One region of the Paenibacillus sp. FSL H3-0321 genome, then DNA from elsewhere that is predicted to be linked to it. Evidence: riboswitches for the same ligand, from Rfam matches in the RefSeq annotation. Region 1 holds a riboswitch; each other region holds the start of a gene.
The links. Region 1 has a riboswitch for cyclic di-GMP ahead of MHI45_RS20625 (anti-repressor SinI family protein). Riboswitches for the same ligand answer to the same signal wherever they lie in the genome.

Region 1 (3,419 bases):
ATTTTGTGCGGCTGTTAATTGATTAAAATCGACCTCATATGGAAAAAGTCTCTGGTTCACTTCATTGACTTGCTGCTCCAGCTCTAATTGCGAGCGTGTTAGATAGCCTTGAAGCTCAGCTAAAAAAGCAGCCGCGCCGGCCGCAGCCTCACGCGTTTGTGCAGCAGCCTCTTGAATACCTCCAATACGTCCCTCTGCGGTCTCCGAGCCCGTATTCTTATCCGTTATCTCCGCCAGCACCTCTCTCGCCGCTTCACGCTGCCAGGCAGCAAGCTTCATCGCTTCGCTGGCTTGGTTGGCAATATGATCGACCGTGCTTGGAAACACAAATGCTGTGGTGATATTGGAGGATTCGGTTGCTGCGACGTTAGTCAGCAATGCATACGTGGGCGTTGTAATTTGGCTGATGCCATAAGCCGAAATCACTACGATCCCTGCAATTTGGGGAAGCGTATACCGACGGATATTTCTATTCCGGGAAGAACGTGAAAGCCTCACAGGAGCCTCTCCTTTAGCTGCTTGCAATTTCCTGCAAACAAAGTAATCTATTAACACCCAGCCTTTATGACGAACGTTATTCGTTCGTTATTAAGAACTATGACGTAAGTATATGCCATTACTCCTACAAATCAAAAATCTCATTTTGTTGCAATATTCTTAATAAAGAACGATTTATAGTTAATTTTCTGCTTTTAGCTTCATTTTCCTCAGCTTATCGTACTTTTTAACGAACGTTTTCGCATGAAAAATCTAAATGATACCGCAGAGGGAATAAAAATAATGGGGATGTGGAGTGGAAACGACATAAAAGGGGGATCATTCATACCGGAACTGATTCTATAGTGCTTTGTCCGTCTTCCGGTTATTTGTTATACTGTAACAAAAAGTACGGAGGGGCGTTTTTATCGTGCCAGATAATATGGGAAGTCGCATCCACCATCTCCGTCTGGAAAAAGGCTTGTCTCTTTCGGAGCTTGCGGATAAGGCTGATGTGGCGAAATCATACTTAAGCAATGTGGAAAGAAATATACAATCTAACCCCTCTATTCAATTTATTGAAAAAATCGCTGACGCACTTCAGGTGTCCATTCATGCGCTGCTTTACGGCGAGCCTTCCGATGTGCAGGAGTCACCTCTGGATGGAGAATGGTCCCGGCTCGTACTGGAAGCTATGGCTTCGGGTATAAGCAAGCGGGAATTCAAAGAGTTCTTGGACTATCAAAAATGGCGGCTGGAGCAGAAGGATTCCTGATTCATGCAGGTTCCTTCTACTGCCGGTCATACAGAAAGGGCATAGCGGAGAGATCCGCTATGCCCTTTCTGTATGTACAAAACTTTTAACAACCAACCGCTACATCGCCTGTAAAGTCTTCTCATTAAAAAATTGGCGGATTTCATCCGCTTTGATGCCCGCCTGCTTAGCCGACATCAGCAAATATACCCATTCTAAATCCAGATCAACTGTCTGCAGTTCTCCGTTGTTCCCCTGGTTGGACTTATCCAAGAAATCTCCTCCTAAGATTACGCGTCCCCAGGCAGTCCGGCCGTCGTAGTATTTCTACATTAGACCCGAGACTTTGTGCCCCTGTCTTTCGGCAGGTTTACCCTTTACTGGATCCTTTACATGAAAGGATCTGGCTAGAAATTCATGAAACCGTTATCCGCAATAACATTATACAATATCTTACACGAAAAGTGTGTCGATTTATGGGAATATTGTATAAATAGAAACGGAAAATAATTGATTATTTTGCCAACAGCTTGTATGAATTACTCGATAACCCAAAAAAATTGTAGAACAAGCCTCTTTATCTATGTATGTATGTATATATGAAAACTGAAAACAACATTTTTATTTCGTTCATTTCAATCACACCGTCGCATCATTTTCATATAGTTAAGAAACCAAACTTATAATAGTTCTGTATGAATTAGGCACTGAATCATACCGTTTTGCGAACGGATTCAACCAAAGTATGAATTGATTACCCGCCTTGAAAGTTGCACAATAAGATGAGGAATGAAACCGCAAACATCGAAGCTCCACAAGGGCGCCGGCGAAATTTTGGCGCGCGTGGAGTTCATCCGTTAGGAGGATGTATTCATGGCAGCCAAAGATCCCTATAACGAAACTGTGTGGAGCAAGTATTACGGACCCAATCTGGGTTACATCCAAGAGAAATATGAGCAATTTGTAAAAGATCCAACTTTAGTAGAGCATAATTACCGCGATCTCTTCACCCTTTCCGGCCCCCCTCCATTGGCTCCTGATGCCGAACAGGCACCGCTGCCTGTGGTTTCAGGAGATACTGAGTGGCTTAGAAAGGCCGTAAGGGCATCCAAGCTGATCGCCAATATCCGCATACATGGCCATATGGCCGCCAATATCGACCCGCTGGACCGGGGAAACAATCCGATGGCGAAATATTTGGAGTACGAAACCTATGATCTGACCCGCGAGGATTTAATGGCTATGCCCGCCTCGCTGATCTGGGAGAATGCCCCGAATGACGTTCATACTGCTTGGGATGCCGTTCACCGGATGCGCCAGGCCTACACGCAGACCATTGCCTATGAATTCGGGCATGTACGTGACGAGCAGGAGCTGCGCTGGCTGAACAGCCAGGCGGAATCTACCAGCTCTCCCGCGCCTCTAAACAACGCAGAGCGCAAAGAATTGCTGAAAAGGCTGATTCAGGTAGAGCAGTTCGAAACTTTCCTTCATAAAACCTTTGTCGGCCAGAAACGCTTCAGCCTGGAAGGTAATGACGCCTTGGTGCCGATGCTGGATGAAATCGTGCGTGCTGCCGCTCATGACGGTGCCGAACATATCCTGATGGGTATGGCGCATCGCGGACGGCTCAACGTCCTGGCTCATATTCTGGGCAAACCTTATGATATTATTTTCTCGGAATTCCATCATTCGCCGAACAAGGAGCTGTTCCCTTCCGAAGGCTCCATGGGCATCAACTACGGCTGGACCGGCGATGTGAAATATCATCTCGGCGCTGACCGCGCCGTTCGTGAAGGAGAAACCGTCCGTACACGGATCACTCTGGCCAACAATCCGAGCCACTTGGAATTCGTCAATCCGGTGGTTGAGGGCTTCACGCGTGCGGCCCAGGAAGACCGCAGCACTCCGGGTCTGCCTAAGCTAAATACGAATAAAGCCATGGCTGTGCTGATGCATGGCGATGCTGCCTTCCCGGGTGAAGGCATCGTGGCCGAAACCCTTAATATCGGCAAGCTTAAAGGTTATCAGAACGGCGGTACGGTGCATATTATCGTCAATAACCGGATCGGATTCACGACGGAAAGTGAAGATTCCCGTTCTACCCACTATGCCAGTGACCTGGCTAAGGGTTATGAAATTCCGATTGTGCATGTCAATGCCGATGATCCGGAGGCTTGCATTGCCG
Region 2 (3,419 bases), 840 kb from region 1:
TATTGTTTGGTAACCTGGTCAAAAGAAATAATAGTGCCTTCCAGGGTAGTTATGGCTAACGACCTCCCTTACCTTATGTAGTACAACCTATTTTACCCGCTTCTCGCAGGGAACAATCTAAAGTGGCATGCTCAGCGCTGATAAGCGACAATTCCTCCCTTCCTTCGACACACTTCAATATATATAGCATATAGGATTAATGCAATATATGCGATAGCTTACAATGTTAAATGCAGCGCAGAAACTTAACAAGTTCGTAAAAACTGTACCCCGTTATTGTTGTTTTTGAGTGCTATAATGAAAATTGCTGAAAACCTAAAAATGTTCTCTTATTGATGTGAAAGAAGATGACTAACATGAACGAGGGGTTACAGGACCGCCTTGAAAAATTCGGATTATCTCTATATATGATACGCGTTACGATTGCTGCTTCACTCTCCTGGCTTGCGGTTCACAGCCTGCACGGCGACAGTTATTTATACTTTGCACCGCTTGCCGCAATTCTTATCACCCAAGGAAGCGTCAAGGCTTCGCTGGAAAAAGGGATTTACCGTCTGATGGGCGTTGTGCTCGGTGGAATTGTCAGCCTGCTCGTGGGCCATTTCTTCGACGTGGGGGCACTGTCTATTCTGCTGATGCTGCTGATCGGCATCGGTGTGGCCACCGCCTGCCGGATTAACATTCAAGCCGTTTCCCAGGTCGGTGTGACCTCCGTGCTGGCATTGACCTTTTATCAGGACCCTTATATCGTGTGGAGAGTCGCGGAGACCTTAATCGGCGTGCTGATTGCCTTAATAATAAATATGATTATCGTTCCCCCGGGGGGGTTCGTCAAGGTTAAACGCCTGGCACTGGAAGGAACCCTGCTGCTGGCCGATGCCTTGACCGGACTCGCCGCAGAGAGCAGCAGTTCTAAGCAGGCTCCGGAGAGGCTGGTGCGTTCCGGACAACTGCTGGCGAAGAGCGACAAGCAGCAGAAAGAGCTGCACTATACGTTATCCCATTATCAATGCCGCAGCGGGTTGCGGTCATTGACACAGGCAACCTCTCATCTGCAAAAGGTTCACCGCTACGTCAAGGAGATCGCCGAGGAGATTTCCCTCCTGCCTGCACATTATGCCGCAGCTGACTGGATGACAGAGGTCGTAACGGCAACCGCAGACTGCATCGCCCTGTATGGAACCAAGACTTTGTCCGATGCCGAATGCACCCGTTCGCTCCCCGAAGCGCTGCGCCGCGCCCGGGATCTGCAGTTCGCCTGGTTCTCCGAGCTGCAGGGTCAATGCTCATTGACAGCAGTCCGTGATCTCGGAGCCGTCTTCTCCCATCTTAACCGGGTGCTGGAGGAAATTGAACGGGCCGATTATGCAGCCACGATTATTATACCGGCACCAGTCTCCGTCCGGGCCGGAAGCGCACGCGCCGTGCACCTTGTCAAAAGAGGGCTCTCCCACAAGCTTTAAGCTTGGGAGCGTCCTTTTTTCGCAGAAACGACCCTGTCCTTTGAGAAAAAGGCAGGGTCGTTTTTGCTTGTAATATCGCTTGAACTCAAAGCCGTCCCTTTTAAAGGGATACCAGAGAGATTTATTATTAATAAGTTGAAAAATTAATACTAAAGTACTAGAATTAAGCTTGTTTGTAGATTTATTTTGGCAACCACTCCAGTATTGAACATTCCCTGTCGATTTGAGTCGATTAAATGACCTCATGCTGAATGTATATCATTGATCTATTTTTTTAAAGGCAAACTTCCCGAAAGGGCAGGACGCAAAGCGATGGGCCTAAGAATGTGAGACTATCCATTCATGGTCGCCAGGCTGCCAATTGAGATGTGACTTGGGTACTGGTAGATTAAAACAATCTATCATAGTCCATGATGCTCTTTTCTGTACAGATACCATTGATTATACGAAGAAGCGAGGTTAGAGTAATGCCACAGCATATCATCGAGAAATTCAGGCATGTATTTCATACCACAACGCCAATCGGGAACCCCGATCTTCCGGCTCTGCCCGCTGTGCAGGCTAAGCCGCTCCGTGGGGGAGATGAGGAAAAGAACGGACGTATTATCGTACAGAACAACCAAATATTCATTACTCCTCCTCTGCCAGGCGGCAAACCCGCTGTCATTTCTTCCGTTCACCCTGTGGTGTTGAATATTAACCGGAAGACGGTGACAGATCCTACGGAAGTAACCCCCACAGACCGTATCACCTGGGAAATTTGCGAGAAGCCGCAGTATCAGATCACCGTATCCGAAGATAAACTGAAGGTCTACTTCACGCTCTACCGTGCAGAAAAGTACGCCTGGAAGCTCGCTAGCTCCCCGGCTGCAGCAGATGTCACAGTCCGGGCGGAACCGAATTGCGGCCTGCTGCTGTCCACCCTTACGGTGGACCAGATTATCGCCGGCTTCAAGAAAAGCTCCATTATGCGCGATCTCAACATTCCGGCTCTTTATGCAGAGCTGAACAACCCTACCTATCTCCCGGTCTGCATCGCAGAGGGTAAAGCCCCTATTCCCGGCAAGAATGCCCGGCTGGAGCTGTTATTTGCTGAGGACAGGGAATATGAATTCATTCGGACTGCCGATCCTGCAGATTTCCTGAACCATCCAAGGGTTCCCTTTGTCCAGAAGGGAGAGGTCATTGCCCGTAAGCTGCCTGCGGAAGAGGGAGTGCCCGGCATCGACGTGTATGGCGGAATTATTCCCTCCCCGCCACCGCAAGACATTCAGCTGGTCACTAAAGAATGTACAACCCTGCTGGCGGACGGCGGGATCGTCTCCCTCCGCCAGGGAAGGCCCCGCTTAACGGGATGCGGTCTGAACCGCAAGGTTTTTGATTTCCCCCAGACATATCTTGTTCCCGGGGACACGAACCCCGACGCCGCCAAAATGATGTTCCCGGGTGATGTGGTCGCCACCAATGATATCGGAAACCAGACCATCCTTGAGGCGTTGGGAAATGTATACATATACGGCGACGTTACACATGCGACAATCACTGCTACAGGAAGCATTTTTGTCCAGGGCAAGGTTGTCAGCAGCCAATTGTACTCCGGTCATTATGGAGCGAGACATAACCGCCTCTGCATGTACTCCGCTCTCTTGATGAAGGAAATGACCAGTCTGAGAAAAGCGTCGCAGCAGTTGGCGAATACCGTCCAATCACGCCAGCAAACCGTAAAATACGGTCTGGTGGTTATGCTGCTGCTGGAAAGCAAATATGACCATCTCCCCGGCCTGATCACTGATCTTCAGAATGTTATTGCCGGGATGAATCCCGATTATCCTATCGACACCGGGCAATTAAGACATATGCTGGAGGTATTCCTGCACCCGGGGCAGTTCACCGATTTCTTCACGGATGCTGTTCTAAGCACCTTTCTGAGGCTGTTGCAGGATTTGCATGACGCCA
Region 3 (3,419 bases), 2.2 Mb from region 1:
GCCGGCTTCAGGAACGGAGCACTCGCTTGTACCTGCCACGCTGAACCTGCCTTCAGCAGTTTTTTGCCGGTTGCGTCGAGCAGTACTTCTTTCTCCAGCTCAGCTTGGGCCAAGCTTACAGTGGTATTGTCAGGGAAGGTTCCTGCTGAAATCTCCAGCCGTGCCCAGCCATTCAGTACAGACAAAGTACCTCCAGCACTTCCGATAACCTGACTGTCCTTGGCTCCGGTTACTACAGGGGTCTTCACTTCCGGGGCTGAACCCGGGTTCGGATCTGCGCCTGGATTTGGAACTGCACCTGGATTTGAGGTTGTCCCTGGAGCTGGAGTCGTTCCTGGGGTTGGGGTTACCCCTGGACTTGGAGTGGCTCCCGGACTCGGAGGGGTTGATCCTTCTTTCAGGTCAATCGACTCTATGTAATCATCCTTCTTGCTGTAAAGCAGTTTATCCCCGGTAATGCCGATCAGCTTCGTTCCGGGCTCTATTGCTGGCAGTGATTTCACTGCATATGTAGAAAGGTTCACTTGCTGCAATGTGGCAGCACCGTCCCTCTCCTCTTGAAAAACTGCCTGCCCTTCACCTATCGACATGAAGGCATACTGGGTTCCTCCAGGCTTCATCTCGGTGAGATCCACAGGCAGAGCAGTCAGATCCTTGATATTCAGAATCACATATTTGCTCTCGGAAGCCCCATTTTTTTGCTTAAACAGTACATCGCTGCCGTTAAAAACAAACCAGTCCACATAGCTTGCTCCGCCCAGACTAACCAGTGCACGCGTAGCTCCGCTTTTCAAATGGAGCAGACTGAGCCCCCCGTCACGGGCATTCTTATACACCACATTGCCACCGGCCAGCACCGGGAAACGTCCTTCGCCGAGGTCGGCTTCAACACCCGTAGCCAGATCATGATAGATCATGCTGCCGTAATTTTTGCGCTCGTACCAAACCACACCGACTCCATCCGTAGTCGGATTGCCATATGTGCCAGACTGTTTGTTAAGCTTTCTTCGTGTACCCGTCTCAAGATCGGCAGTGTAAATATCCCAGTTCAGTGAAGACTCCTGCTCTGTTCCTTTGTCGGCCCACACTGCAACGTTGCCGCTCACATAAGGCGCATCCTTGGCAGATGAACCCGATGTAAGAACAGTGCTGGCACCACTGGCCTGATTCATCGCGTGAACCTGCTTCACCCCGTCAGCCTCTGCTTCCAGCCATACGATCCGGTTGCCGGATACGTTATAGTCCGTTCTACCCGGATCGGTCCCGGCAGCCAAAACCTGCTTCATGCTAAGGCCTCCGCTAAACAGGCCCACAAGCATACTCACCGCCACTGCGGACACAACCGTCCGCGAAAACTTCCCTTTCTTTCTAAACCTCATTTACTTCTCTCCCCCAGCGCTATTTGTAGGCACGCCAAAAAACCAAGTGCCTTGAGCGGCCCGGCTGTCTTAACATCCTCCTTTGGATGAAGTAGACCCGTGGCTTTGCGTCTCCGACTTTCGTACGGATTTGCCTTTGTTTCAAACTCGGTTTTTTCTGTCCCGTTATGGGTATGCAGGTGTGACTTTAGTTGTACAGGACTCTTTCTTTATCGGAATTTATCCCTATAAAATTAATAAGTTCTAGTTCTCCCTTACTTATATACCTTTTCCTTTTTTCGGAAATAGGTCTCGTTCTTCGGCATGTGTAAAGATTTAAAACAAATTTAGAAACAAAAAAACGGCATCTCTGCCGTTTAATTGTGTTATAGACTCTCAGGATTCGAACCCAGGCCTTATATAAAGGATTTCACTAACTACTCCTGCTTTAAATGCTTGGCTGCGGCTGCAGGTGCAAACAGTGAGCTTGCAAGCAGAGCTACCGTTCCTTTATACACTGCGTGCGACGCTGCGACACTTCCCAAATGTCCTCCTATGTGCAGGTGAATCACTCCGTGAAGAGAGGACCAAATCGTACCTACAATAAATTCCGCATTTGAATCACCAGCAATTAGGCCTTGCTCTTGAGCGCTGACAATCACGGACAACAAGCGCCGCATAGCAGTAACAGTGCCTTTCATGCTCTGCTCATCCGGTTTGAAATCTGCAAATGCTCCCCCAAACATCAATTTATAGTAGCTGGTATAGCGCTGGCCAAATTCCCAATACACTTCTGCCAGATTAATTAAATACTGCTGCAGATCCTCTGACTGTGAAGCACTCTCAAATTCGCTCGAGAGTATTTTGCAGCCCTCCAGATATAATTGCTGGGCTAAACCTTCTTTATTAGCAAACAGACTGTAGATGATCTTGGTCGAGCAACCCATCTTCTGAGCTACTTTTCGCACGGTGACAGCTTCCGGCCCTTCTTCCTGAAGAATAAAGGCTGCTGCATCAACTACGAGTTGACGAAGACTAGCTGTGTTCTGTAAGCGGGCTTCCTGATAGGTTGTCAGCTTTCTATTGCTTGCGTCAGCAAAATTGTTAGGTTCATTCAACTTAATCGCCTTCTTTAGTTATGTTGTTATTCTCGGGAAACGCAGTTTCCAATCATATACCACGCATTCTATACAGTCGATTCCACAAAGTCAATCCTACATACACATATCTTCTTGCAAATTTTTAAAAAGAAGGTTTGACTTTCTCCAGCCAGCAGGTTACTATGATTTCAACAGGAAACACCGTTACCAACTAACAAGCTAATATTGCTTTGGGCACTGCTTTTAAAGTAATTTTTTTTGCTCAATCGGTAACATCGTTTCCTAACGAATACATCGTTTTAATAGGAGGAGTAATTATATGAATATTCAAGGAAAATGGTCGCTAGTCACGGGTGCCTCTTCCGGCATTGGCGAACAATTTGCAATACAGCTGGCTAAACAAGGAAGCCATCTGGTTCTCGTAGCCAGATCTAAGAACAAACTCGATGACTTGGCAGCGGAACTCGAAAGAAGCTATAACATCAAAGTCGAAGTCATAGCTATGGATCTTACGGAAGCAAGTGCACCAAGGGAATTGTTCCAGCAATGCCAGCTGTTGAAGCTTGAGATTGAGCTGCTGGTCAATAATGCCGGATTTGCCACTCATGGGATGTTCGAGCAAATCTCAGGCCAGCGGCAGCATGAGGAGATTATGTTGAATGTTGCTGCCGTCGTAAATATGACTCATTTATTCTTGCCGGATATGCTGCGCAGAAGCTCTGGTACTGTGATCAATGTATCGTCCACTGCAGGATTTCAGCCGCTCCCCTATATGGCTGTGTATGGGGCAACCAAAGCTTTTGTCTTGTCCTTTACAGACGCATTATGGTGGGAGAATCGTGACCGTGGAGTCCAGTTCTTCGCACTTTGTCCCGGTTCTACAGATACGGATTTCTTCACCGTCGTGGGGACGGACGAAGCTTCAGTCGGGAAGAAAGCAACTCCACAGCAGGTAGTTGAG
Region 4 (3,419 bases), 3.0 Mb from region 1:
TGTCCGCTGAAGCTCCGGCCTGCAGAGCCAATTCCTCATTGCTGATCTTATAGGCAGGATGGTACACTTCGGTGCTTACTATTTTGACACTAGCCATGGTTGACCACCCTCTGCTTTAGATTTAGGATATACGATTTAGGATTTAGGATTTAGGATTTAGGATTTAGGATTTAGGATTTAACGATTGCCCAAGCCTCTTCCACCGTATCCACAAAATGTCCTTTAAATCCGGCACTTGGAGCTACTCTCTGTAATTGAGATTTGGCTACTACTTTCTTCGGATTCACCAGAACCGCATGTTTAAATCCGTTATACAGCACATAGCAGCGTTCCAGAACCGGGAGTATCTCCGGCTTGAACGGCGCCATATCATTGCAGTCAATAATCAGAGACATCTCGTGGATTGGCAAAGTCGGCATGGACGCCTCGAATATTTCCACTTCTTTTACCGTTTCAGCCAATTCGGCAAATCCATGCAAGCTGATGAAGATGGTGTTGAATTCCGGGTACATTTTAGTTTCTGCGATCATTTTTTAATGACACTCCTCTAGTTGTTTTTTTTCAATTTGCGATTGCGGGATTCATTGGAAATAGGTTCATACCCAATATTTACCGCTTTACTACTATCGTCAAATTGCACTGTTTTTTTGATAGTTTCTGAAAATTCATTTATGGCGTTCTGACTATTGTACGAAGCACAATATAGTCATTCGCGTCGCGTGAGATCAAAGTGTCTTTATTAAAATACACAAAATTGTCCGCACTGCGGTTTCGTTCCCCAAGTAAAAAGAGTTCCCCATTTCGGAGGTTCACTCCGCGGGCTACCAGTTTATTATTCATCATTTCCGAGAACACCGCATAATTGTCACCCACGATTAAGAGATCATTCCGGTCGCCAATTACCCATTCACGTTTGAGCAATACTTTAACCGGGGCTCCGGCTTTACTGCGGTCCATCGTCATATAGATGAAGTAATTTTTGGTCTTGCCGGCAGCATCCACTTCTTTGGAGTCAATCATCCAGACAATATCTTTACCATTCGAAGCTACGAGGTTGAAGGATTCATTTTCTTTCAGCTTGTAGAGCTCAATTGTTTTTGAACTTGGCAGATCATACAGATACAACGTCCCGGTGTCCCATTTGCTATAGATGAACTTGTCATCTACAAACTGGTGGACCTGATCAAAACCAAGATCATTGATGGTCTGAGTTTCCAGCGTCGTTTTGTTAGTGAAGTAAAAATCTGAGCCACTGCTGTGTGCATAATATTTGTCACCCACACCCAGTAATTCCGGAGTTTTCACTTCCAGCGGAAGCTCGCTTGTTTTTTTGGTTTTCAAATTGTACTGTACCAGCTTCTTCGGGTAGATATTAATTCGTTTAGTCACTTCAATTGTAGACTCATAATAATAAACACTGTCTCCCATAAGCTGCAAGTTCGTTTTGAACGTGTTAGTAGAAGTGACCTTCTCCGTCGTCTTCTTCTTCCAGTTATGTAAGTACAGCTGATGAGCCCCTTTGCTATCCTTCTCCAGTGAAGCGATTGTGTCACCTGTGAACTTGTAGTTGTAGTCAATCGGCATGTTATATGCAGTTTTGACATCCGTAAAAGTGTACTTCGCAGCTGCGTGGACCGGGGTGGCAATCAGGGGCCCAGCGGCCAAGACTGTAGCCAGAATAAACGCTAAGCCAGGCCTCAATTTGTGGCGAATCTTCAAAAACATGATTTTTTCAAGCTCCTTTTGTTGTATTTAGACAACAAAAAACCAAACTACATGAGCGTCCCCGCTGTCATGCCGCTTTCGTGAGCGGTTTAGACCGGTGGCTTTGCGTCTTCCGCCTTTCGGCGGAGTTGCCTTTGTTCATCAGCTGGCGCTTCCGAATCACAAACATATTTTGGTATTTATTATCTATCTAAATTTATAATTCGACAAGAGTAGTCATTATCCTCCTTTTTTCTCACATTCAAATATTGTTCGCTGTATCTGTTTTGTTACGATAGTGCGTAGATCCGTTTGACCATAAAATCGAAAAAACGCTGATTCCAGTTCTCTGACAGCCGTTCGGTCAAGTCTGCAATCAACACCACAGCGAGGTCCACCAGCTTCTGGACACCTGAAGGGAGTGCGTCCGGTCCAAGAGCATTTAACGCTCCTGTTAACTCATCCAGTTGCTGTGGACTGAGTTTGTGATGCAGTCTCTTAATGCCGAGCTGCGCTGTAGAAGGATCTGCTACATGCCGCAGAACTATCATTAGATCTGCCGCCAGATGACTGCCAAGCCGGTGTGCCCAGAGCAAATCGCCGCGGAGATACGCGGTTTCAAATTCCAGAAGACTGAAAGTGAAACCGGAAAGGATCCTCGTAATCTCTACATCCGACATGGGGAAGCTCTCTGCCTTGTAGTTGGCAAGACAACCCTCGGGATCATGCAGGACAAGGATTTGTTCGGTTTGTTTCAGACTCTCCGCAGTCACTGTATAAAGATCGAAATGCAGACCGTCTTCAAACACGCCAACAATTTGTGGTCCTACGAAGTTAGCTTCCGACCAGAATATCAGCGGTTTATAGCTCTCCATATAGGATATTCTGCGCGCTAAAAAATCCGTCAATCCCTCGCTGTGGACCAAGCAGTACAAATCAACATCCGAGTAAGCATCCTGCTCTCCTCTGGCATGTGCGCCTTTCAGAAATACCGCCCTGACTGCCGGATCATCCTTTACGGCCAAGCCTACCTGACGGATTGCTACGTCTTGTTTCATTCTCTCTTCCCCCTGCAATGTGTAGTATGATCTGAACATAATCTTTCTTTTTTATAAAAAGTGAGAAATATTGTGGCGCTGGTGCGTCTTATATACAAATAAATTAATGGGAGGCACTGGATGAAGGCACAGGACAACGACGAACAAATCATTGCCGAAGTGCTGCAGGGCAACCGGGAGGCCTTTGCGGTACTCGTAGACAAATACAAGTCGAGCTTGTATGGTCTGCTGCTCGGTATGGGCGCCAGTCACCAGGATGCACAGGATTTGGCCCAGGAAACATTTATCAAAGCATACCAGAAACTCCGCGAGCATCATGGCCAATCAAGCTTTGCCGCTTGGCTGTACGCCATTGCGATCAACCACTTCAGGTCACTGAAAAGACGGAAATCCCCAGGCCTAATAAGCAGCACCTTGCTGCAGGAGAAGGATCGCGGGCCAACCCCTGAAGAGCAATATATGCGCAAGGAAGACGAGCTTGAAATGCACCGGAAATTGTCCAAGCTTCCAGAACGTTACCGGATTGTACTGCTGCTTCGCTATACCAATGAATTATCCTATGAGGAGATCTCAGCGATAACGGGAATGCCGATGCATCAGGTCAAAAATTGTCTCCACCGCGCCCGTCAAAAGCTGAAGAAACAATGGCCGAAATCC

Region 2: another riboswitch for cyclic di-GMP. It lies ahead of MHI45_RS16735 (flagellar assembly protein A); the one in region 1 lies ahead of MHI45_RS20625 (anti-repressor SinI family protein).
Region 3: another riboswitch for cyclic di-GMP. It lies ahead of MHI45_RS30170 (S-layer homology domain-containing protein); the one in region 1 lies ahead of MHI45_RS20625 (anti-repressor SinI family protein).
Region 4: another riboswitch for cyclic di-GMP. It lies ahead of MHI45_RS33730 (hypothetical protein); the one in region 1 lies ahead of MHI45_RS20625 (anti-repressor SinI family protein).

What each region holds. Positions count from the first base shown of each region.
Region 1 covers NZ_JBBODH010000001.1:4,630,515-4,633,933, reverse strand. Annotated here, with positions in the region: gene MHI45_RS20635 (hypothetical protein) at 1-498, opposite strand, end outside; gene MHI45_RS20630 (helix-turn-helix domain-containing protein) at 920-1,252, shown strand; gene MHI45_RS20625 (anti-repressor SinI family protein) at 1,352-1,504, opposite strand; cyclic di-GMP riboswitch class I at 1,532-1,616, opposite strand; gene MHI45_RS20620 (2-oxoglutarate dehydrogenase E1 component) at 2,105-3,419, shown strand, end outside.
Region 2 covers NZ_JBBODH010000001.1:3,791,783-3,795,201, forward strand. Annotated here, with positions in the region: gene MHI45_RS16725 (ABC transporter ATP-binding protein) at 1-44, opposite strand, end outside; gene MHI45_RS16730 (FUSC family protein) at 357-1,463, shown strand; cyclic di-GMP riboswitch class I at 1,733-1,825, shown strand; gene MHI45_RS16735 (flagellar assembly protein A) at 1,931-3,419, shown strand, end outside.
Region 3 covers NZ_JBBODH010000001.1:6,851,616-6,855,034, reverse strand. Annotated here, with positions in the region: gene MHI45_RS30170 (S-layer homology domain-containing protein) at 1-1,379, opposite strand, end outside; cyclic di-GMP riboswitch class I at 1,431-1,524, opposite strand; gene MHI45_RS30165 (TetR/AcrR family transcriptional regulator) at 1,796-2,476, opposite strand; gene MHI45_RS30160 (SDR family NAD(P)-dependent oxidoreductase) at 2,778-3,419, shown strand, end outside.
Region 4 covers NZ_JBBODH010000001.1:7,622,928-7,626,346, reverse strand. Annotated here, with positions in the region: gene MHI45_RS33740 (ketoacyl-ACP synthase III) at 1-97, opposite strand, end outside; gene MHI45_RS33735 (hypothetical protein) at 171-530, opposite strand; gene MHI45_RS33730 (hypothetical protein) at 670-1,725, opposite strand; cyclic di-GMP riboswitch class I at 1,777-1,868, opposite strand; gene MHI45_RS33725 (nucleotidyltransferase domain-containing protein) at 1,995-2,762, opposite strand; gene MHI45_RS33720 (RNA polymerase sigma factor) at 2,883-3,419, shown strand, end outside.